DNA from 3 places in the Mesorhizobium sp. 43Arga genome. Region 2 is predicted to be linked to each of the others. Evidence: predicted binding sites of a transcription regulator. Region 2 holds the regulator's gene; each other region holds the start of a gene.
What was found. The regulator PhoB, encoded in region 2, activates phosphate uptake and scavenging genes when phosphate is short. The targets are predictions, from matches to a motif close to TGTCATNNANCTGTCAT.
Positions count from the first base shown of each region.

Region 1: a site for PhoB is predicted at 4,820-4,836, ahead of ACWGS8_RS19190 (DUF1045 domain-containing protein). Genes of this name have one in related genera too.
Region 3: a site for PhoB is predicted at 2,871-2,887, ahead of ACWGS8_RS27925 (acid phosphatase). Genes of this name have one in related genera too.

Region 1 is NZ_JBSKBO010000005.1:197,254-204,750, forward strand. It holds gene ACWGS8_RS19165 (ABC transporter permease) at 1-895, shown strand, start outside; gene ACWGS8_RS19170 (hypothetical protein) at 1,037-1,252, opposite strand; gene ACWGS8_RS19175 (COG4280 domain-containing protein) at 1,249-2,004, opposite strand; gene phnN (phosphonate metabolism protein/1,5-bisphosphokinase (PRPP-forming) PhnN) at 2,185-2,814, opposite strand; gene ACWGS8_RS19185 (alpha-D-ribose 1-methylphosphonate 5-triphosphate diphosphatase) at 2,811-3,950, opposite strand; gene ACWGS8_RS19190 (DUF1045 domain-containing protein) at 3,986-4,693, opposite strand; gene iolB (5-deoxy-glucuronate isomerase) at 4,933-5,745, opposite strand; gene ACWGS8_RS19200 (DUF3329 domain-containing protein) at 5,884-6,096, opposite strand; gene iolE (myo-inosose-2 dehydratase) at 6,163-7,080, opposite strand; gene iolD (3D-(3,5/4)-trihydroxycyclohexane-1,2-dione acylhydrolase (decyclizing)) at 7,188-7,497, opposite strand, start outside.
Region 2 is NZ_JBSKBO010000001.1:411,265-418,761, reverse strand. It holds gene ACWGS8_RS02050 (ATP-binding cassette domain-containing protein) at 1-777, opposite strand, end outside; gene ACWGS8_RS02045 (sugar ABC transporter permease) at 791-2,122, opposite strand; gene xylF (D-xylose ABC transporter substrate-binding protein) at 2,267-3,307, opposite strand; gene ACWGS8_RS02035 (ROK family protein) at 3,582-4,832, shown strand; gene phoB (phosphate regulon transcriptional regulator PhoB) at 4,845-5,534, opposite strand; gene phoU (phosphate signaling complex protein PhoU) at 5,554-6,261, opposite strand; gene pstB (phosphate ABC transporter ATP-binding protein PstB) at 6,287-7,090, opposite strand; gene pstA (phosphate ABC transporter permease PstA) at 7,087-7,497, opposite strand, start outside.
Region 3 is NZ_JBSKBO010000010.1:30,080-37,576, forward strand. It holds gene ACWGS8_RS27905 (hypothetical protein) at 1-215, opposite strand, end outside; gene ACWGS8_RS27910 (TIGR01459 family HAD-type hydrolase) at 342-1,202, shown strand; gene ACWGS8_RS27915 (bifunctional riboflavin kinase/FAD synthetase) at 1,209-2,189, shown strand; gene ACWGS8_RS27920 (HdeD family acid-resistance protein) at 2,191-2,745, opposite strand; gene ACWGS8_RS27925 (acid phosphatase) at 2,888-4,432, shown strand; gene ACWGS8_RS27930 (hypothetical protein) at 4,450-4,662, shown strand; gene ACWGS8_RS27935 (MipA/OmpV family protein) at 4,793-5,596, shown strand; gene ileS (isoleucine--tRNA ligase) at 5,885-7,497, shown strand, end outside.

The DNA of each region.
Region 1 (7,497 bases), on a different contig from region 2:
CACCTCGAACCTGATCGGCCTGTTCGGCATCCTGTCGATCGGCCAGGCCTTCGTCATCATCACTGGCGGCATCGAACTGTCGGTCGGCTCGGTGGTGGCGCTGCTGGGAACGCTGTTCATCGACTTCATCGCCGTGCGCGAGCTGGACTGGCCGCTGGCCTTTGTGCTGATCATCGCGCTTGGCGCCATCATCGGCCTGGTGCATGGCTGGCTGATAACCAGGCTGAAGCTGCAGCCCTTCGTCGTCACCTTGTGCGGCCTCTTGATCTATCGCGGCGTCGCCCGCTTCTACACCGCCGACGGCACCGCAGGCTTTGCCTTCGGCCAGAATTTTCCCGAGCTCGAATTCCTCACTGCCGGCCGTTCCTGGGGCGTGCCGAACAGTTTTATCGCGCTGATCGTCATCGCCATCGTCATGTGGGTGGTGCTGCACCGGTCGGTGTTCGGCCGCTATCTCTACGCCATCGGCAAGAATGAGGAGGCGGCGAAATATTCCGGCATCCGCACCGGCCGCATCGTCATGGCCGCCTACGTCATCTGCGGCGTGCTGACGGCGCTGTCGGCGATCTATTTCGCCATGTACACGCGCTCGATCTCGCCGGCCAGCCATGGCCAGTTCTATGAGCTCTACGCCATCGCCGCCGCCGTGCTCGGCGGCTTCTCGCTGCGCGGCGGCGAGGGCTCGCTGATCGGTGTCATCCTCGGCACCGTGCTGCTGCAGGAACTGCAGAACCTCGTCAATCTGCTCGGCATCCCGTCCTCCCTCAACTTCGCTGTCATGGGCGGCGTCATCCTCATCGGCGTGCTCGTCGACCAGCAATGGGGTGTGTTCCGGGCCCGGCGGCTGATGGTCGATGCCGCCCGCAAGAACGTTGCCGGCGCGCCGGCGGAATAATCGCGCGGGGCGACGCGGCCGCACGGATGAAGTGGCTGCCGGGGCGGACGGAACGATCCGGAAACGGTTTTCCCGGGGAAAGCGCGCAGCGCTTCCCCCCGGAGGAAACAAAGAGTTAACGCAACCGCGCCAGCGCCAGCCCTAGCGTTTGGTCGCGCGGGTCGCGCGGCGGACGCTTTGCAGCAGGATGGCGAGGCAGCCGACCAGCAGCAACGCGCCGCCGAGCAGCGGCGGCAGGGCCAGCAGCTTCACCGCCGCCGCGACGGCGGCCACCAGCACCAGCGCCAGCAGCGCCAGATTGCCGTCATCGACGAACATGCCGAGGAATTCCCTGGCGACAAGACGGATGACGCTCATCGGGCGAGCCCTCCAGCCGATACGGGATAGCTGCCGCGCAGCCAGCGCACCATGGCAAGGGACGCCAGCGCGACGATGGCGAAGATGCCAAGCAGGGCGAGATCCGCTCCCGGCCAGTCGGCGCCGATGCCTTCGCCGGTCCAGAAGATGCCGAAGCTGGTCAGCATCAGCCCGACCACGAATTTCAGCGCATTCTCCGGCACGCGCGCCAGCGGCCGATGCACCGCCAGGCCGATAAGCATCACCAGGACGAAGGCCGCCAGCGCGCCCAGGCTGGCGTAGAGCGTCTGCCCATGCGCGGCGCCGACGGCAATGACGATGAACACCACCTCGACGCCTTCGAGCAGAACCGCCTTGAACGAAGCCAGGCCGGCGAGATAGTCGGCGCGGCGGTCATCGGCCTGCTGGTTGAGGGCGGCGGTCTCCTTGGAGAAGGCCGCGTCCTCGTCATGCAGCGCAATGACGCCGACGCTGCGCAGGATGGCCTTTCGCAGCCAGCGCATGCCGAACAGGATCAGCAGCACCCCGACGACGAATTGCAGCGTGGTGATCGGTACCAGCGCCAGCAGCGGTCCGAACGCCAGCACCAGCGCCGCCAGCAACGCCAGCGCCAAGGCGGCGCCCGTCAGCGCCGGGCGCCAGCTGCGCGTCACGCCGACCGCGAGCACGATGGTGAAGGCCTCGACGACCTCGACGAAGGAGGCGAGAAATGCCGCCGTGACCGTCGAGAGGATTGGCGTCAGCGTCTGCATGAAAACTTCCTGCGTCCTGTTTCGTTCGCCCCGAACTGGGTGTCCCGGGACGCGTGGCCCGGAATCACGTGTATGGCCAGCGCCACATAGCGCTCCGCAGACGGCAGGAAAGCAAGTGGGCGCCAATGGGCGGCGCTGCAGCCAATCAAGCAGCGCACGCTGCAGCCGCAGGCTGCACGCTTAAATCAGGCCCGACATGTCGGAGAAGGCCATTGCCTTGCGCAGCAGCTCGGCGAAGCGTTCGCCGGCCACTTCGCGCGGGCCGCTATTGTCGATCCTGGTCACACCGGGCCCGGACAGCGTGACGTTGGCGCTGCGCGCCAGGCGCGCCAGCACTTCGCCACGCGACTCGCGGCTGCGCATCGCCAGCCGTTCGGCCAGCACGTCAGGCGAGGCGGTGATCTCGACGATGGCCAGATTGGCATAGCGCTCGCGCAAGGTGGGAATGATCGCACGCGACACGTTCGCCACCGCGACATGGCCATTGGCGACCGACCAGTCGACATCGGCTGGCAGGCCATAGCGCAAGCCATGCGCTTCCCAGGAAATGGCGAAGGCGCCGTCGGCCTCGGCCTCGACGAAGGCGGCATCGGCCAGCGTGTCGTGATCCTCGCTCGCCGCATCGCTCGGCCGGGTGATGACGCGGCGGACGAACTCCAGCCGAGTCTCATCGGCGAAGAGGGAGCGGGCGTAGCCGATCACCGTGTCCTTGCCGGCGCCGCTCGGCCCCACGACGGCGACAAAGACGCCATGACGGACAGGGAACGTTTCAGCGGACAACTCACGCTCGATCAAGGCCGACACCATCATGCGACCCGGCGCCCTTGCCGCCAGACGGTGCGCACCACCGGAACATGGTCATCGACACGCACGCGCACCAGGTCGGCGCGGCGGCCCTGCTCGATGATGCCGCGGTCGGTCAGGCCAATGGCCTCGGCCGGGTTCTTCGACACCATGGCGACCGCCTGCGGCAGCGAAATGCCTTCGACCACGTCGCCGAGGAAGAAGGCCGACTGGATCAGGCTGAAGGGAATATAGTCCGATGACAAGATGTCGAGCAGGCCGTCGCCGGCCAGCGTGCGCGCCGAGACATTGCCCGAATGCGAAGCGCCGCGCATGACGTTGGGCGCGCCCATCAGGACGCCCAGCCCTGCGGCTTTCGAAGCGCGTGCCGCTTCCTCGGTGGTCGGGAACTCGGCAACGCGCACGCCTTGCTCGATCGCCTCGTCGACATGGCCCGACGTGGCGTCGTCATGGCTGGCGAGCACAATGGCGCGCTCATGGCAGGCAGCTGCGATCACCGCGCGGTTCGGCGCCGAGTAGCGCGCCGATTCCGCCATTCGCTTCTCGCAGAACAGTTTGAAGTCGCGGTCGGTCAGTTTCAGCTTGCGCTGGTAGTAGTAGGCATAGGTTTCGAGATTGACGAACTGACGCTGGCCGGGGGCATGGTCCATCAGCGAGGCCAGCTTGACCCGGTCGTCCTCGTCAAAATTGGCGAAGGCCTGCAGGCAGTCCGGCGCCGAAACCTCGCAGCGCAGATGCAGGAAGTGATCGGCGCGCAAACGATCCTGCGCGACGCTGTCCTCGATCGCGTCGGCCAGCTTGCGGATATCGGCCAAGGTGAGATCGGCGTCTTCGTCCATGCCGACGCGCAAGGCGTCGAGCACGGTGGTGATGCCGGCCGTCGCCACTTGTGCGTCATGGGCAAGCACCGCGGCGATCGGGTTCCAGCGCACCTTCGGCCGTGGCGCGTAATGGCCTTCGAGATGGTCGGTGTGCAGTTCGACCAGCCCGGGAATGACATAGTCGCCGCCCATGTCCTCGCCCGCCCGGCTGCTGCCGGCATCGATGCCGGCGATAAAGCCGTCACGCAGCACCAGCGACCCCTCGACGATTTCGCCGGCAAGCACGATGCGGGCGTTGGAAAGAACGGTCTCGGCGGTCATTTCAGGCAGTCCTTTGATTCTTCGAGCTGGGTTGTTCAGGCGGTTTTCCTTGCCGGGCGGCGTCCCAGCGCGTGCTGCGAAAGCACCATGAATGGCGCACCGGGTTCGGGTTCGACAAACAGCGTCAGCGCATCGACCAGCACCGGCTGCCGCAGTATGTCCGCGAACAGGCTGTCGATTGCTGCGCGCAAACGAGGGCTTTCCTGTGGCCCGGCCCGGCCCGACAGCGTCATGTGGAAGCGGAAGGTCTCAAAGACATAGGGGTAGCCCCACTGGCAGAGATTGCGGAACTCGGCCGGCTTCAGCGAATCCGGGCTGCGGCGCTCGATCTCGGCCTCGGTCAGCGGCGCGCGGAAGCGGTCGAAATCGCGCACCACCTCGTCGGCGAAACGGTTGAGCGGCGGCAGCGGCCCTTCCGGCACCAGCGCGAAGAAGCTGTCGATCTGGCTGACGACGAGACGCGGGATCGTCACAACCGGCGTCGCTTCGGCAAAATGGTCGATTGCGGCGCGCAGCGACGTTTCGGTCTCGTTGGCAGCCAGGCGGAAGGGTGCTTTCAGCGTCGCGTGGAAGCCATAGCGGCGTGCCGAAGCGGTGTGGAAGGCGACTTCCGCCGCCGCCAGATCGGCCACGGCCTCGACCGGTTTCGTTGCCGCGCCGAACGGGTCACGGCCGAGCCAGTTGGCGGCGGTCCGCGCCAGCGGTTCGTCCTGCCGCGGGGTGAAATAGATGGCATAACGCATCGAAAATCCTCGTTAAAGCGCGCGGCGACGCGCGCTTTACGTCTTCATTTGGTGCATGTCGTCGCCCCAAAACCGCTACACACCTTTGGGCGACATGCACTAGCCCCGCTGCCATAGGTGATTTCCATGACGGATTGACGAAGCTTTGAAGGGTTTTCGAAGGCAAATCGACCCAGTAGGTCCTTAGCCGACGATTTTTCCGAGCTGGACCAACAAGTTCAGCCGGAAACGCAAAACGGTCAGGCCTTCATCAACCATTCGTGCTCGGGCGCATTGTGGAATTTCCACGTCCGCTTCGGCCCGGCCATGACGTTGAGATAATAGAGATCGTAGCCATGGCAGGCGGCACAGGGGTGATAACCCCTAGGCACCAGCACCACATCGCCATCCTCGATCGCCATGGCTTCGTCCAGCGCGCGATGGCCATTCGTGTCGGCATCGGTGTAGACGCGCTGGAAGGCAAAGCCCTGCGGCGGGTTGAGGCGATGGTAATAGGTCTCCTCGAGATAGGATTCGGCCGGCAGATTGTCCTGGTCATGCTTGTGCGGCGGATAGCTCGATGTGTGGCCGCCCGGCGTGATGACCTCGACCACCAGCAACGAGTCGGCCGGCTTGCCTTCCGGCAGGATGTTGGTGACGTAGCGCGTGTTGGTGCCCTTGCCGCGCACCTCTTGCCCGAGATCGTCCGGCCGGATCACACGAACCGGCAGGCCGCCGCCGAGGCCGGGCGCCGAGCAGACCGCGAGCTCCAGATCCGTGTCAGCTGTCACCGACCAGTCCGATCCCTCGGGCACATAGACCGACCACGGCTTGCCCTCGAAGGGCGACATGCGCGCGCCGAGCAGGCCGAGATCCTTGCCACCGGCTTTCGCCGTGCCCTTGCCGGTGACGAAGACCAGGCAGACTTCGCGGTCTTGCGTCTTCCCCGAGGCGCTTTCGCCGGGTTGCAGCCGATGCAGGTCGAAACCGACATAGGTCCAGCCGGCGCTTTTCGGCGTCACATGGGCAACGCGGCCATGGCCCTTGTCGGCTTTGACGAGCAGTTTCGACATTGTGTCTCTCCTATCGCAAATCTTCGAGATTGGCCTGCTCCGCCCCAGGATGACGAAGCGAGAGGCGTTTCAGCTAGTTTCCAACGCATGCAATCCGTCATGTGCGCAGTGCCGACCCGGTCTGCGCCATGGACTGCTTTATTCCTTTGGTTCGACCGGCGGCTTCGCCTCATCAACCGGCTTGTACAGATAAAAAAACTGCCAGACGGCATAGCCGGCGAAGCCGAGCGCGATGGTGCCCCAGAATGGCGTGCCGGTGGTGAACTCGATGATCGACCAGATGACACAGATCGCGACGACGGCGATACGCCGCCACAACGGGCGGAAGAAGGGGTGCTCGGAATCTTTCATCGGGCCAATCTACAGCAACCTGCCCCGCCGTGAACCCGTCGCGTCAGGCATAGGGAAGCCCTAGCCTTACGCATTCGGAAAACCCTGGGTTTCGACCGTGTAGCCGGCTGATGTCATCACTCGCATCAATTCCTTGTGGCCGACCTGGGCCATCTTGAGCGGCGGGTTCTTCTTCGGGTCCTGCTCGGCCTCGACCACGAACCAGCCTTCATAGCCATGATCGGCGAAGCGCTGCACGATGGCGCCGAAGTCGAGCGAGCCGTCGCCGGGCACGGTGAAGGCGCCGAGCGCCACGGCGTCGAGGAAAGACTGTTTCGTGCGGTCGAGCTTGTCGATCACATCCATGCGCACATCCTTCACATGCACATGGCTGATGCGCTTGTGGTGGTTATCGATGGCGCGCAGCACATCGCCGCCGGCAAAGGCCAGATGTCCGGCATCGAGCAGCAGCGGAATGCCTTCGCCGGAATGGCGCATGAAGGCATCGAGCTCCGGTTCGGTCTCGACCACCGCCGCCATGTGATGGTGGTAGGACAGCGGCATGCCTTGTTCGGCGCACCATTCGCCGAATTCGGTCAGGCGCCTTGCATAGGCCTTCATCTCATCCCCGGTGAGTTTCGGCTTGGTGGCCAGCGGTTTCGAGCGGTCGCCCTGGATCGAGCGGCCGACCTCGCCATAGACGATGCAAGGCGCGTTGACCGCCTTGAACAGCTCGATCATCGGCTGGATGCGATCCTTGTTCTTGCTCATCTCCTCATCGACCAGCGTGCCGGAAAACCAGCCGCCGCACAGTGTCACGTCGGCGGCCTTGAGGATCGGCAGCATGACAGCGGGATCGTTGGGGAAACGCCGCCCCATCTCCATGCCGGTGAAACCGGCCGAACGCGACTGGCGCAGACATTCCTCCAGCGACACGTCATCGCTCAGTTCCGCAAGATCGTCGTTCCACCACGCAATGGGGGACATGCCCAGTTTGGCTTTCAAGTCGTCACTCCAGATTAGAACAGTTCATTCTTGGGCCGCCGGCGCCGCCCATCATCCGCCTCCCGGCACCTTCTCCCCGTATAGTGACGGGGAGAAGGGAGCTAGCATCAATCGCCGACGCTCTGCATCTGGCGCTTTTCGTCATAGGCCTTGCGCGCCGCGTTGACCTGCGGCCGCGCGGAGACTTCCGGCACCGCCACATCCCACCAGTGGCCACCGGCATCGGTGGATACCAGCGGGTCGGTATCGATGACCAGCACGGTGGTGCGGTCGTTCTTTTTTGCCTTCTGCAGCGCGTTTTCCAGCCCGGCGATCGACGGCACCTTCTCGGCAATCGCGCCCATGCTCGCCGCATGCCCGGCGAAGTCGATGTCGGGCAGGATTTCGTGGCGCGAATCCTTCAGGAGATTGTTGAAG
Region 2 (7,497 bases):
GGCGCCGGGCGGGCATTTGCCCAGGATGATCATGCCGAGCACCTCGTCCTGGGTGACGTCGGTGGTGCGCGCTGTGCCGACGACCTGGCCGTTCTTCATCACGCAGACCCGGTCGGCCAGTTCGAACACATCGTGGATGTCGTGGCTGATGAGGAAGATGCCGATACCATCGGATTTGAGCTGCTTGACCAGTTCGCCGACCTGCGCCGTCTCCTGCGGACCAAGGGCTGCCGTCGGCTCGTCCATGATCAGGATGCGGGCGTTGAACAGGATCGCGCGCGCGATCGCCACCGACTGCCGCTGGCCGCCCGACAGCTTGATCACCGGCTCCTTGAAGCGCTGGAAGCGCGGATTGAGCCGGCCCATCACCTTGCGGGCCTCGGCCTCCATGGCAACGTCGTCGAGCGTGCCCCAGCCGGTCATCAGCTCGCGGCCGAGGAACAGATTGGCGGCGGCGTCGACATTGTCGGCCAGAGCGAGCGTCTGGTAGATGGTCTCGATGCCGTATTTCTTGGCGTCGCGCGGGTTGGAGATCGAAGCCTCCTCGCCGTTGACGAAGATCTGGCCGGCATCGCGCTTGTAGGCGCCGGACAGGATCTTGATCAGCGTCGATTTGCCGGCGCCGTTGTGGCCGAGCAGCGCCACGACCTCGCCGGGGAAAAGATCGATCGAGGCATCGTCGACGGCGCGGATGCCGCCAAAGGCGATCGAGATGTTGCGCATGTCGATCAGCGGTGTGCCCACCGGGGCAGTTGCGGGAGCGGTTTTGTCGGCCATGATCGTTTCTCCCCTAAACCCGCTTGCGATAGACGGTGTCGAGCCACACGGCGATGACCAGCACGGCGCCGACGACGATGCTCTGCAGCGGCGAGTCGATGCCGAGCAGCACCATGCCCGACTGCAATGACTGCATCAGAAGCGCGCCCAGCATGGCGCCCATCACCGTGCCGGAGCCGCCGGCAAGCGAGGTGCCGCCGATGACTGCGGCGGCGATGACCAGAAGCTCGTCCAGCGTGCCCAACGCATTGGTCGATGCGTTGAGCCGGGCCGACGAGATCGCTGCGCTGATTGCGGCCAGAACGCCCATGATCATGAACACCTTCATGGTCACCCAGCGGGTGTTGATGCCGGCAAGTTCAGCCGCCTCCGGATTGCCGCCAATGGCGAAGACGTAGCGGCCGAAACGCGTGCGCTTGGTGATGAAGGTCATGATGATACCCACCGCCACCGCCATCAGCACCGGTATGGCAATGCCATGCGCGATGTACAGCCCGCCTTCGGGAACGGTAATGCCGTTCTGCTGGGCGTACTGGCGCACGATGCCGATCGGCCATGGATAGGAATTGGCGATCCAGACGGCGCCAAGGATAGCGGCGCAGGCAACCGCGCCAAGCAAGGTCTCGGCCCAAACCGGGCGCAGTGGAAAGTGGAACCGTTTGCGCTGCGACCGGCCGTTGAGCAGCGCGAAAGCGACAGCCGCGCAAGCGACGGCACCGACCATCCAGCTGGCAGTGGCGCCGATCGAGCCGCGTGGTCCGCCGCCCATCAGCTGGAAGGTTGCGTCGAGCGGCGCGACCGTGCGCCCGCTGGTGATCAGCCATGCCATGCCGCGCCAGACCAGCAGGCCGCCCAGCGTCACGATGAAGGCGGGAACCTCCATATAGGCGATGATGAAGCCCTGAAATGCGCCGATCAGCAGACCAAGCACCACGCCGGCCGCCAGCGCGATGATCCAGAGCCAGGGATTTCCAAGCTGGAAGCCGACGACGCGGATGAGGAATTCAGCCTGCGCCACGCCCATGATCATGCCGATCACGCCTTCGACGGATCCGACCGAGAGGTCGATGTTGCGCATGACGATGACCAGCACCATGCCGGTCGCCATGATCGCGACCGACGAGGTCTGCACCGACAGGTTCCACAGATTGCGCGGTGTCAGGAAAAGCCCGCCCGACAGGATGTGGATGCCGACCCAGATGACCAGCAGCGCACCGACCATGCCCAGCATACGCGTATCGAGCTCGGTAGCCTTGAGGAACCGTCCGATGGCGCTGAGTTCGGATGCACGCGCCTTGTCCGCTGCGGTGCTGCCGACCGGTTGATTAGAGGTCGTGTCGGTCATGCTATCCTCCCATCGGTTTACCGTCTGGCGCGGATACCGAACATGGATGCTATTTGCTTTCCGCGGTCATTTGAAGCGGGAAGCCCCTTGAGAAACGCCGCGGCTTTTGGGCCGCGGCGTCGATATCGAACGGTATTGCGCCGTTTACTTGCAGGCGGCGACGCTGCCGGCGGCGACGCCCGCGCAGACTTCGTCCTTCTTGATCCAACCGGCGTCGATGACGACGTTGAGATTGTCCTTGGTGATCGCGACCGGGGTCAGGAACAGCGACTTGACGGTGTTGCCGCCAGGCGTCGTGAAGTCCTTCACACCGGCGATGTCGGTCATCTTCTTGCCGTCGGCCAGCTGCGAGGCGATCTCGGCGGCGTTCTTGCCGAGTTCGCGCGCGTCCTTCCACACCGACACGGTCTGGGTGCCGAGCGCGATGCGGTTCAGCGCGGCATGGTCGCCGTCCTGACCCGAAACCGGCACGGTGCCGGCAAGACCCTGCGCCGTCAGCGCCGCGACGACGCCGCCGGCGGTGCCGTCATTGGCCGCGACGACCGCGTCGACCTTGTTGTCGTTGGCGGTCAGGAACTGCTCCATGTTCTTCTGGGCGTTGGCGGGCAGCCAGCCGTCCGTATAGGCCTCGCCGACATTCTTGATCTTGCCGCTGTCGATGGCAGCCTTGAGCACTTCCATCGAGCCCGCGAACAGGAAGTCGGCGTTCGGATCGGCGCCCGAGCCCTTGATGAAGACATAATTGCCTTCCGGCTTGGCCTTGAACACCGCGCTGGCCTGCAAGCGACCGACTTCCTTGTTGTCGAAGGTCAGGTAGAAGACGTCCTTGTTCTCGATCAGGCGGTCATAGCCGACGACCGGAATGCCTTCGTCCAGCGCCTTCTGCACGGCCGGGCCGATGGCCGAGGCATCCTGCGCCAGGATGATCAACGAATTGGCGCCCTGCGAGATCAGGCTCTCGACATCGGTAAGCTGCTTGCCGGGATTGGACTGCGCATCGGCGGAAATGTACTTGTCGCCGGCGGCCTCGATGGCCTTCTTCATGGCGGCCTCGTCGGTCTTCCAGCGCTCTTCCTGGAAGTTGGACCACGAAACGCCGATGACCTTGTCCTTCGCCTGCGCGACCGACGCAAGCGTCAGCGACATGGCGACACCCGCCAGGATGGCGGCTGTGAATCTCTTCATGATATTCCTCCCTGCGCCGCGTATGGCGCGACCAAACTGGCCCGAAGGCCGGCACAAAGGCTCTATTTTTTCGAGCCTCGAAAAAACACTGATCCAACACCGGAACGCTGTCAACAACGATTCTGAGGGATTTTGATGTCCTTCTGATTTTTTTTCGAGCCTCGGAATAAATAAATGACAGGACTGGCCGCTTCTGCCAGTATTTGATCGTGTCGCCGGCAGCGTTCGAGGGAGGACCGGAAGAACCGCGGCGATCGGGAGGATGTGAAAAAGCATGTCGGTCGGAATCCGCCACGACGATCTGCGCCGGCGCAACCGCGCCATGGTGATTGCGGCCGTGCGCCGGGCCGGCCGGCCCTCGCGCACCGAGATCGCCGCGACCACCGGCCTCAGCCATTCGACCATATCGGCCATTTCCTCCGACCTGATCGGCGAAGGCATCCTGGCCGAGGGCAGGCCCAGCGAGGCCGGCGCGCTGAAGCGCGGCAGGCCGCAGGTCGGCCTCGGCCTCAACCCCGAGGCCGCGACTGTGATGACCGTGGTGCTGTCGCTGAATTTCCTGTCGGTCGCCGTCATCGACTATGCCGGCCAGGTGATATCGGAAGAACAGCGCCGGTTGGACACGTTGACCATGTCGCGCGAGGCGCTGATCGGCGAATGCGTGGCCATCGTAAGGCGGCGTCTCGAGGATCCCGACATCGATGTGCGCAGCGTCGCCCGTATCGCGCTGGCGATCCAGGGCATCACCGACACCAAGGCCCGGGCAATGCTCTGGTCGCCGATCACCCCGCAGACCGACATCGCCTTCGCCGACATACTCGAAGCCGAGTTCGGCATCCCCGCCACCATGGAAAACGACTGCAATATGATGGCGGTGGCGCTGCGCTGGCGCGATCCCGAGCGCTATCGCGACGACTTCATCGCCATCCTGCTTTCGCACGGTATCGGCATGGGGCTGGTGCTGAAGGGCGAGCTGTTCACCGGCACCCATTCCTCGGGCGGCGAGTTCGGCCATATGATCCATCGGCCCGGCGGCGCGCTCTGCCGCTGCGGGCGGCGTGGCTGCGTCGAGGCCTATGCCGGCAACTATGCCATCTGGCGCAACGCCAGGCAGCTCAGCGAGGACACCGAGCCGGTTGCCGATGTCAGCGACGCGCAGATGCGGGCGCTCGCCGCGACGGCACGCGAACGCGACGGGCCTGAGCGCGAAGCCTATCGCAAGGCCGGGGAGGCACTCGGCTACGGCCTCGGCAGCCTGTTTGCGCTGATCGATCCCGCGCCCGTGGCCATGGTCGGCGTCAGCGCCGCCGCCTTCGACCTGATCGAGCCGGCGTTGCGCGAGGCCATTGCCCAGACCGCCGGCGGCCAGCATTCGGAGTCGATCTCCTTCGACACCGAGCCGAACGAACTGCCGCTGATCCGCGAAGGCTGCGCCATGCGCGCCCTGACCTTCGTCGACCAGGAGATTTTCGCGCCGGGCGTGCAAACGAAAGCAGGCCTTGCCGCGAAGAAAAACGTCGCCTGAGTCAGGTCGTGCTCAATCCTCGCGGATCGCGTAGCCCGCCCCACGAATGGTGCGGATGACGTCGGGCATGCGGCCATTGTTGACCGCCTTGCGCAGCCGGCCGACATGCACGTCCACGGTGCGCTCGTCGATATAGATCGTCTCGCCCCAGACATTGTCGAGCAGCTGGCTGCGTGAGAACACGCGGCCGGGATGCCGCATCATGAATTCGAGCAGGCGGAATTCGGTCGGCCCTAGCCGGATCTCGCTCTTCTTGCGATAGACCCGGTGCGATTCACGGTCGAGCACGATATCGCCGACCTTGAGCACGCTGGACAGCACTTCCGGCTTGGCGCGGCGCAGCAGCGCCTTGACGCGAGCCATGAATTCCGGCGTCGAGAACGGCTTGACCAGATAGTCGTCGGCGCCGGTGGAGAGCCCACGTACCCGGTCGCTTTCTTCGCCCCGCGCGGTCAGCATGATGATCGGCAGCCGCTCGGTCTCGGGCCGCATTCGTAGGCGCCGGCAGAGCTCGATGCCGGACACCGCCGGCACCATCCAGTCGAGCACCAGGAGATCGGGCACGTTCTCCTGCAGGCGGATTTCGGCTTCGTCGCCGCGAGTCACCACCTCGACCTGATAACCCTCCGATTCCAGATTGTAGCGGAGGAGCACACCCAGCGGCTCCTCGTCCTCCACCACCATGATGCGTGGTGCGATCATCGATTGGTTACCCCTGAGCTCAGGCCACCGGCGCCGACATCGCCGTCTCGTCCTGTTTTGGACGGTTGGCGGGCAGTTGCGTGCCGGTCAGGACATAGTACGCATTCTCGGCGATGTTGGTCACGTGGTCGCCGATGCGTTCGAGATTCTTGGCGCAGAACAACAGATGCGTACAGGCCGTGATGTTGCGCGGATCTTCCATCATATAGGTCAGCAGTTCGCGGAAGACGGAGGTGTATTTGACGTCGATCCGCTCGTCGTCGGCACGCAGCTTCGCCAGGGCCGCGGCATCACGCGCCGCATACTCCTCGATCACCCCCTGCACCTGGATCAGCACCAGCTGGGCCATGGCGTCGATGGAATGCGACAGGTCGCGCGGCGTGGCGCTGAGGCCGACAGTGCCGACCCGCTTGGCGATGTTCTTGGCAAGGTCGCCAATGCGTTCAAGGTCGCCGGCCATGCGGATCGAGCCTACGACATGGCGCAGGTCGTCGGCCATCGGCTGGCGCTTGGCGATCAGCGTGATGGCGCGGTCGTCGAGTTCGCGCTGGCGCGCATCCATGATGGCATCGTCGGAGACGACGCGCTGAGCGAGAGCATTGTCGGAGTTCAGAAGCGCCTTGGTGGCGCCGCCGACCATCGAACCGGCAAGGTCGCCCATGTCGCTGATCAGCCTGCTGATCTGTCCGAGATCCTCGTCGAAGGCTGCGACTGTGTGTTCGGCCATGATCCTGGTCCTCGTATGCGTGCGATCAGCCGAAGCGGCCAGTGATGTAGTCTTGCGTGCGCTTCTCGCGAGGCGACGTGAAAATCTTTTCGGTGCGGTCGAATTCGACCAGTTCGCCCAGATACATGAAGGCCGTCTGCTTCGAGACGCGCGCCGCCTGCTGCATGTTGTGGGTGACGATGACGATCGTGTAGTCGGCCTGCAGCTCGTCGATCAGTTCCTCGATCTTGGCGGTCGACAGCGGATCGAGCGCCGAGGCCGGCTCGTCGAGCAGGATGACCTCCGGCTTCACCGCCACGGTGCGGGCGATGCACAGCCGCTGCTGCTGGCCGCCCGACAGGCTGAGGCCGCTGGCATTGAGCTTGTCCTTGACCTCGGTCCACAGTGCTGCGCGCTTCAGCGCCTGCTCGACACGGCCGTCCATCTCGGCCTTGCTGATCTTCTCGTAGAGCCTGACGCCGAAAGCGATGTTTTCGTAGATCGACATCGGGAATGGCGTCGGCTTCTGGAACACCATGCCGATCTTGGTGCGCAGCAGGTTGAGGTCCTGCGAACGGTCGAGAACGTTCTGGCCGTCGAGCAGCACCTGGCCCTCGGCGGTCTGTTTGGGATAGAGCTCGTAGATGCGGTTGAAGACGCGCAGCAGCGTCGACTTTCCGCAACCCGACGGGCCGATGAAGGCGGTGACGCTGCGCTCGGGCAGCGACAGCGTGATATCCTTCAGCGCCTTCGACTGGCCGTAGTAGAAGTTGAGGTTCTTGACCTCGATCTTGGCCTTGGTCACCGCCTCGGCGGCGATCGTCATGTCTGGAGACAACATCTGGCTCATTTGTCCTCTCTGCGTCCGGTCAGGCTGCGCGCAAAGATGCTGAGCGCGAGAACCGTCAATGTGATGATGAGTGCGCCGGTCCAGGCCAGCTGCTGCCATTCCTCATAGGGACTGAGAGCGAACTGGAAGATGGTGACAGGCAGGCTGGCCATCGGCGCGTTGAGATTGCTCGACCAGAACTGGTTGTTCAGCGCCGTGAAAAGAAGCGGTGCCGTTTCGCCGGAAATACGGGCGATGGCCAGCAATATGCCGGTCACGATACCCGAAAGCGCGGCGCGATAGGCCACCGAGCGGATGACCACCCAGCGCGGCGCGCCGATTGCGGTGCCGGCTTCGCGCAAGGCATTCGGCACCAGATTGAGCATGTCCTCGGTGGTGCGCACGACGACGGGGATGACCAGGATGGC
Region 3 (7,497 bases), on a different contig from region 2:
GCCGTCTTGACCGCGCTCGCGCCGGCCGTCGTGGAAACATCGGTCAGCGGTGTGATTGCCGTGGTGCTGCAACTCGTATTGGGGCCGGCATCCATGCCATAGGCCGACGTAACCGTGTTGCCCGGGTCGGCGAAACATTTCGGCATGTAGCGCTGACGTTCCGCGCTGGTGCTGCCGCTTGGCGTGGTGTCGGTACGATAGCCGTTTGAGCGCACAGGGCCGCCTTCGCGTCGATCTCCGGGCGAAAGCTGGTGACAGCTTGGATCGGTTCGGATAATTCGAACCCGCTGCGGCGAACCGTCGGCCGCGGCACTCGCAACGCTCATATTGAAGGAAACGGCATGGGGGATTCGCCTGACATCGTCGGCTCGCTCGAAGACGTCTCAAAAGCCTATTCGGCAATTCTTTGCGATGTCTGGGGCGTGGTGCACAATGGCGAATGGCATTTTCCGGCGGCTGCAGGGGCGCTGGCGAGCGCAAGGGCAGCCGGCATTCCCGTTGTCCTCATCACCAATTCACCCCGCCGCAGCGCCGATGTCGTGGCCCAGATGAGTGTGATCGGTGTTCCGCCGTCAGCCTATGACCGCGTGGTGACCTCGGGCGACGTCACCCGCGACCTGATCGCCGAAGGCCCGCGCAAGATATTCCACATCGGCGCTGACCGCGATCTGACCCTCTATGACGGCCTCGATGTCGACCTGGTCGAGGAATTCGAGGCCGCCGGCGTCGTATGCACAGGGCTGTTCGATGACGAGGTCGAGAAGCCTGAGGATTATACCGACCTTCTGCGCCGCTTGCGTGCCAGGAACCTGCCATTCATCTGCGCCAATCCCGATATCATGGTGGAGCGCGGCGAGCGCATCATCTGGTGCGCCGGCGCCCTGGCGCGCGACTATGCCCGGCTCGGCGGCCGCACGCTGATCGCGGGAAAGCCCTACGCGCCGATCTACGACCTCGCGATGAAGGAGGTCGCGGACGTGCTTGGTCGGCCGGTCGAGCGTTCCGGGGTATTGGCCATCGGCGATGGGATGATGACCGATGTGAAGGGCGCGGCCGACAATGGTTTCGACGTTCTCTATGTCTCCGGCGGCATCCATGCCCGCGACTACGGCAATGCATCCCGGCCGGATCCGGCCAGGCTCGGGCTCTTCCTGGAGCGGCACGGCTATCGTCCCGTGGCTGTCATGGTCAGACTGCAGTAGGTGGCAATGGTAGGCTTCCAGCATCTTTCGGCGACCGCGCCGCTGCCCGCCGATCTGCGCGGCGGCGTTGTCGCGATCGGCAATTTCGATGGCGTCCACCGTGGTCATCAGGCGGTGCTCGAACGGGCGTTGGCCGAGGCCGTGCGGCGTGACGTGCCGGCTCTGGTGCTGAGCTTCGAACCGCACCCGCGAAAGGTGTTCCGGCCCGACATTCCGTTGTTCGTGCTGACGCCGCCGCCGATGAAGGCGCGGCTCTTGTCCTTGCTCGGCTTTGCCGCGCTCGTCGAGCAGCCGTTCACGCGCGACTTCGCCGCGCTGTCGGCGGAAGCCTTCGTCACCGACGTGTTGGAGAGGACGCTCGGCATCACCCACGCCGTCACCGGTTTTGACTTCCATTTCGGCAAGGACCGCCAGGGCGGACCGGCCTATCTGATGGCGGCCGGCGAACGCCATGGCTTTGGCGTCACGCTCGTCGACGCTTTTCGCGACGAGGGCGCCGAGGTGGTTTCGTCGAGTCGGATCCGGGCGTTGCTTTGCGATGGCGAGGTGGCCGAGGCGGCCGGTCTGCTCGGCTATCGCTTCACGGTGGAAAGCGAAGTCGTCGGCGGCCAGCAGCTCGGGCGAGCGCTCGGCTTTCCCACGGCGAATATGAGGCTTCCCGCCGAAGCCACTCTCAAGGAGGGGATCTATGCCGTCCGCTTCCGGCGCGCCGACGGCACGTTGCATGACGGCGTCGCCTCATTCGGCCGCCGCCCGACCGTCGACGACAATGGCGCACCGCTTCTGGAAACCTTTGTCTTCGATTTTTCCGGCGATCTCTACGGCGAGACCTGCGAGGTCTCGTTCTTCGGTTTCCTGCGCAGCGAGATCAAATTCGACGGCCTCGATGCATTGGTGGTGCAGATGAAGCGCGATGAAGCCGAAGCCCGCGCGCTGCTTGCCGGCGTCAAGCCGCTTTCGAAGCTCGACGCGGCCATTGCCTTCTGACTTACCTTTTCAACGCCAGGCCGACCGCGATGAAGGTCCAGCCCTGGAAGATCAGGTCGATCGCCAGGAACAGTCCGAGCACCCACAGGCTGTTGACCGGCCAACCCATGGCGATGATCAGGCCGGCAAGCACGCTGATAAGGCCGGCCACGACGATCCAGCCCCAGCCCTGTTCCGGACGGTGACTGAAACCGACCCAGGCCCGCAGCGCGCCGGAAGCGACCAGCGCAACGGCCAGCAGGAAGGTCAGCGCCGCCGAGGCCAGCAGCGGATTGTCGAAGGCGAAAAATCCGGCGACCGCATAAAGCAGCCCGCTGAGCAGCCAGTAGAAGAAGCGGCCCCAGGTCTTGACCCCGAAAGCATGCATGATCTCGATGATGCCGGCCACCAGCATCAGCCAGCCGACGACATAGACGGAAGCCACTGTGGCGATGAAAAGATTGCCGAAAGCAATGCCGCCGAGGATCAGCAGCACCACGCCCAGACCAACAAACCACCCCCACTTTTCCCGCGTCTGGCCGATCGCGTTCTTCAGTATATCGCCGTGCAAAGTCATGATCCACCTCCCTCCACATCCGGCCGCTCGTCCTGCGGTTGAAGGAAGGTAATCCCAATGGCACTACCCGTCCAGCGCGGTGGCTATTGCAAAGGCGCGCCGAAGCTGGTGTCATCCTGCTTTGCATCAGGGAGGTATGACAATGAAGCGATCCCATGGGCTCGCCCTGTTTTCCTCAACTCTCGCCCTGTTCGCTGCGGCTTCCGCATTCGCAGCGCAGCCCGGCGATCCGCCGGATGGCATCACCAAGATAGAAACGGTGGTCGTCATCTTCGCCGAGAACCGCGCCTTCGATAATCTCTATGGCCATTTTCCCGGCGCCGAAGGCATCGACAAAGCCAGCCAGGAAAGCCTACAGCAGCGCGACCGTGACGGCTCGGTGCTGTCCGAACTACCGCCGGTGTGGGACGGGCTGACCGCCAAGGGCGTCACACCGCCGGTGACGCAGGCGATGACCGAGCATCTTCCAAACGCGCCGTTCACCGTGAACGATGCGAAGGGTTTCAACGTACCGCTCAACGTCACAACGCACGATCTCTGGCATCGCTATTACCAGAACCAGATGCAGATCAACGGCGGCAAGAACGACATGTTCGTTGCCTGGGCCGATTCAGGCGCCATGCCGATGAGCAACTGGAACGCTTCCAAGACCGACATGTGGGCGGTCGCGCAGAAATACGTGCTGGCCGATCATTTCTTCATGGGTGGGTTCGGCGGCTCGTTTTTCAACCACCAATGGCTGATCTGCGCTTGCGCGCCTTACTACGCCGATGCCGACAAGAGCCCGGCCAAACCGTCGATTTCGGTGACGGATGATAGCGGCACAGCGCTGAAGATCGCCGACAATTCGCCGAAATCGGCGCGCGACGGCATTCCGAAATTTGTCTCCGATGGCAATCTGACGCCGGACTTCCACGCGGTGAACACGATGCAGCCGCCTTACCAACCGAGCGGCGCCGATCCGGCGCCTGGCGGCGATCCGCTCCTTGCGGATCCGGCCAAGCCCACCACGCTGCCGCCCCAGACGGAGCCGACCATCGGCGACATGCTCAGCCTCAAGCACATCACCTGGGCATGGTATTCGGGCGCCTGGCAGTACACGCTCGACCACGGCAACAAGTCGCCGGTTCCGAATTTCCAATACCACCACCAACCGTTCAACTATTATGCCAATTACGCGCCGGGCACCGAAGCCAGGCGCGAACATTTGCGCGACGGTGGGCTGGGCGGCGTTAGCTTCGTCCAGGCGATCGACACCGGCGCCCTGCCACAGGTCTCCTTCTACAAACCCCAGGGCAACCTCAACGAGCATTCCGGCTATGCCGACATCGAGGCCGGAGATCGCCATATCGCCGACGTCGTCGCCCATCTGGAGAAAAGTCCGCAATGGCCGCATATGCTGGTCGTCGTCACCTATGACGAGAATGGCGGCATCTGGGATCACGTCGCTCCGCCCAAGGGCGACCGCTGGGGGCCGGGCACACGCGTCCCCGCCATCATCGTTTCGCCCTTCGCCAAGCACGGCTATGTCGATCAGACGCCCTATGACACGACTTCGATCCTGCGCTTCATCACCGAGCGCTTCGAACTGCCGGTGCTGCACGGCATCGTGGTTCGCGACAGGGCCGTCGCCGCGCATGGCGAACCGCCGCTCGGCGATCTTACCGCCGGGCTCGACCTCAATTGAAGGCCCGTAGGAAAACGATGAACGCTGACGGGATCGTCGCCCTTGTCACAGCTGCCGGCATCGAACTTACCGATCGCCGCCGTAACGCCAAGGGCGACGGCTGGTCGCTGAGCTTTGCCAACGGTGCCACGGTGGAGGTGGGTGACGACGGATCGGCGCGCATTGCCGGCAAGGGCAGCAAGACCGTGAGAGGGCTGCTGGACTTGCCGACCGCGCCGCGCCGCACCTGATTCAGCGCGGCCGGACACAAGGTAGGCCGACCCAACTGTTACCAATGTTAAGTCAAATTTTACCGAACTGGCGCCATGGCTTGAGCGATGCCGGGTGTTTGTTCCGGCGTGTTTCGCGTATGGGGTATCGATGCGTATTGTCCGGGCGATCCCGCTGCTTCTGACCGCCTCCTTGCTGGGCGCTTCCGCGGCCGAGGCCGGCGACGGCCCCTTCGGCTGGCTGTCCGGCGACTGGTATCTGACCGTTGGCGCCACGGGCTTGGTCGCGCCGAATTTCGAGGGCGGCAAGAAATACATGCTCAGCGCCCAGCCCATCATCTCCCTGGGCAAGGCCGGTCCCCAGGCTCGCTTCACCTCGCGCAATGACAATATTTCGCTGGCTTTGGTCGACGACGGCGGCGTCCGCGCCGGCCTGACCGGCAAGTTCCTGTTTTCGCGCAGCAGCGACGACGAACTCAAGGGCCTCGATCCGGTGCGCTGGGGCGGCGAAGTCGGCGGCTTCTTCGAATTCTATCCGACGGACTGGATGCGCGCGCGTGCCGAATTGCGGCATGGCATCCGCGCCCATAACGGTTTTGTCGCCGATATCGCCGCTGACGCCTTCTACGACGTGACGCCAACCGTCAGGATTTCGGGCGGCCCGCGCGTGTCCTTTGCTTCGGCGAATTATTTCGACGCCTATTATGGCGTCAATGCGCAAGAGGCCGTTGCCTCGGGCCTGAGACAGTACAATCCCGGTGGCGGCCTGAAATCCGTCGGCCTCGGCGGCGCCGTGACCTGGAAGGTGACCGATCCGATGACCGCCAGCCTGTTTGGCGAATATTCGCGCCTGGAGGGACCAGCGGCCGATTCCAGCCTGGTCAGGGAGCGCGGCGACCGCAACCAGTTCATGGTCGGTGTGTCGACCACCTATCGCTTCGACTTCAAGATGTAGGGCGAATCGAACGAGACGCTTTATTCCTGCGTCCATCTCCGCTAAAAGCCACGCCATGATGAGCTTTTCGCGCCTTTTCGCGATCGCGATACGAATTACTGGCCCGGTGTTCCGGGTGGCCTGAGCGCCGCCGGAACCGCCGGGAGTTTCGCGCGCGCCCTCGCGCTTTTTTCAGAACATCGACGCATATCGCCCAAAAGTGGGTCCGGTTTTGGGAAAACGATATGCGTCAATCAAAGACCTCAACGCCCCGGCTTTGCGCCGACGGGTTACGCAGATGGCAGATCAATGACCGACACTGTTGAAACGATCGACTATTCCAAGACGCTTTATTTACCGCAGACGGATTTCCCGATGCGCGCTGGCTTGCCCGAGAAGGAGCCGGTGCTGGTCAACCGCTGGCAGGACATGGACCTCTACGCCAAGCTGCGCGAGAGTGCCGCCGGCCGCACGAAATATGTGCTGCATGACGGCCCTCCCTACGCCAATGGCAACATCCATATCGGCCATGCGCTGAACAAGATCCTCAAGGACGTCATCACCCGCTCGTTCCAGATGCGCGGCTATGATTCGAACTACGTGCCTGGCTGGGACTGCCATGGCCTGCCGATCGAGTGGAAGATCGAGGAGCAGTACCGCGCCAAGGGCAAGAACAAGGACGAGGTGCCGGTCAATGAGTTCCGCAAGGAATGCCGTGAGTTCGCCGCGCACTGGATCTCCGTGCAGGGTGGCGAGTTCCAGCGGCTTGGCGTCATCGGCGACTTCAAGAATCCCTATACGACGATGGCTTTCCACGCCGAGGCGCGCATCGCCGGCGAATTGTTGAAATTCGCCCTGTCGGGCCAGCTCTATCGCGGCTCGAAGCCGGTGATGTGGAGCGTTGTCGAGCGCACCGCATTGGCCGAGGCCGAGATCGAGTACCAGGATTATGAGTCAGACACGATCTGGGCGAAGTTTCCGGTGGCCAATCTTGTCGTCGCCAATGTCGTGGACGGGCAGCCGGCGGAACTCAATCCGGACCTGAGCGGACGGTCGCTGGATCTGCTGGACGCCCATGTCGTCATCTGGACGACGACGCCGTGGACCATCCCGGGCAACCGCGCCGTCAGCTATTCGCCGCGCGTCGCTTATGGCCTCTACGAGGTGACGGCTGCCGAGAATGCGTTTGGCCCGCAGCCGGGTGAGAAGCTGATCTTCGCCGACGCGCTGGCCGAGGAAAGCCAGGTCAAGGCAAAGGTCACCTTGAAGCGCCTTCACGACGTCAGCGCCGAACAGCTTGGAAATCTCGTGCTTTCGCACCCATTCAAAGGCCTCGGCGGCGGTTACGAGTTCCCCGTGCCGATGGTTGCGGGCGATCATGTGACCGACGATGCCGGCACCGGCTTCGTCCACACCGCGCCTGGCCACGGCCGCGAGGATTTTGACGCCTGGATGGACGCTGCGCCTCAGCTGCGCACTCGTGGCATCGACACGGTGATCCCCTTCACGGTCGACGATGCCGGCTTCTTCACCAGGGACGCGCCAGGCTTCGGCCCGGATCGCGAGGGCGGGGCGGCGCGTGTCATCGACGACAATGGCAAGAAGGGCAACGCCAACCAGGTCGTGATCGACGAACTGATCAAGCGCAACGCGCTCTTCGCGCGCGGCCGCCTGAAGCACAGCTACCCGCATTCCTGGCGGTCGAAGAAGCCGGTGATCTTCCGCAATACGCCGCAATGGTTCGTCTACATGGACAAGGACCTCGGCGACGGCACGACGCTGCGCAGCCGCGCTCTGAAGGCCATCGACGACACGCGCTTCGTGCCGGCTGCCGGCCAGAACCGCATCCGCGCCATGATCGAGGAGCGCCCCGACTGGGTGCTGTCGCGCCAGCGCGCCTGGGGCGTGCCGATCGCTGTCTT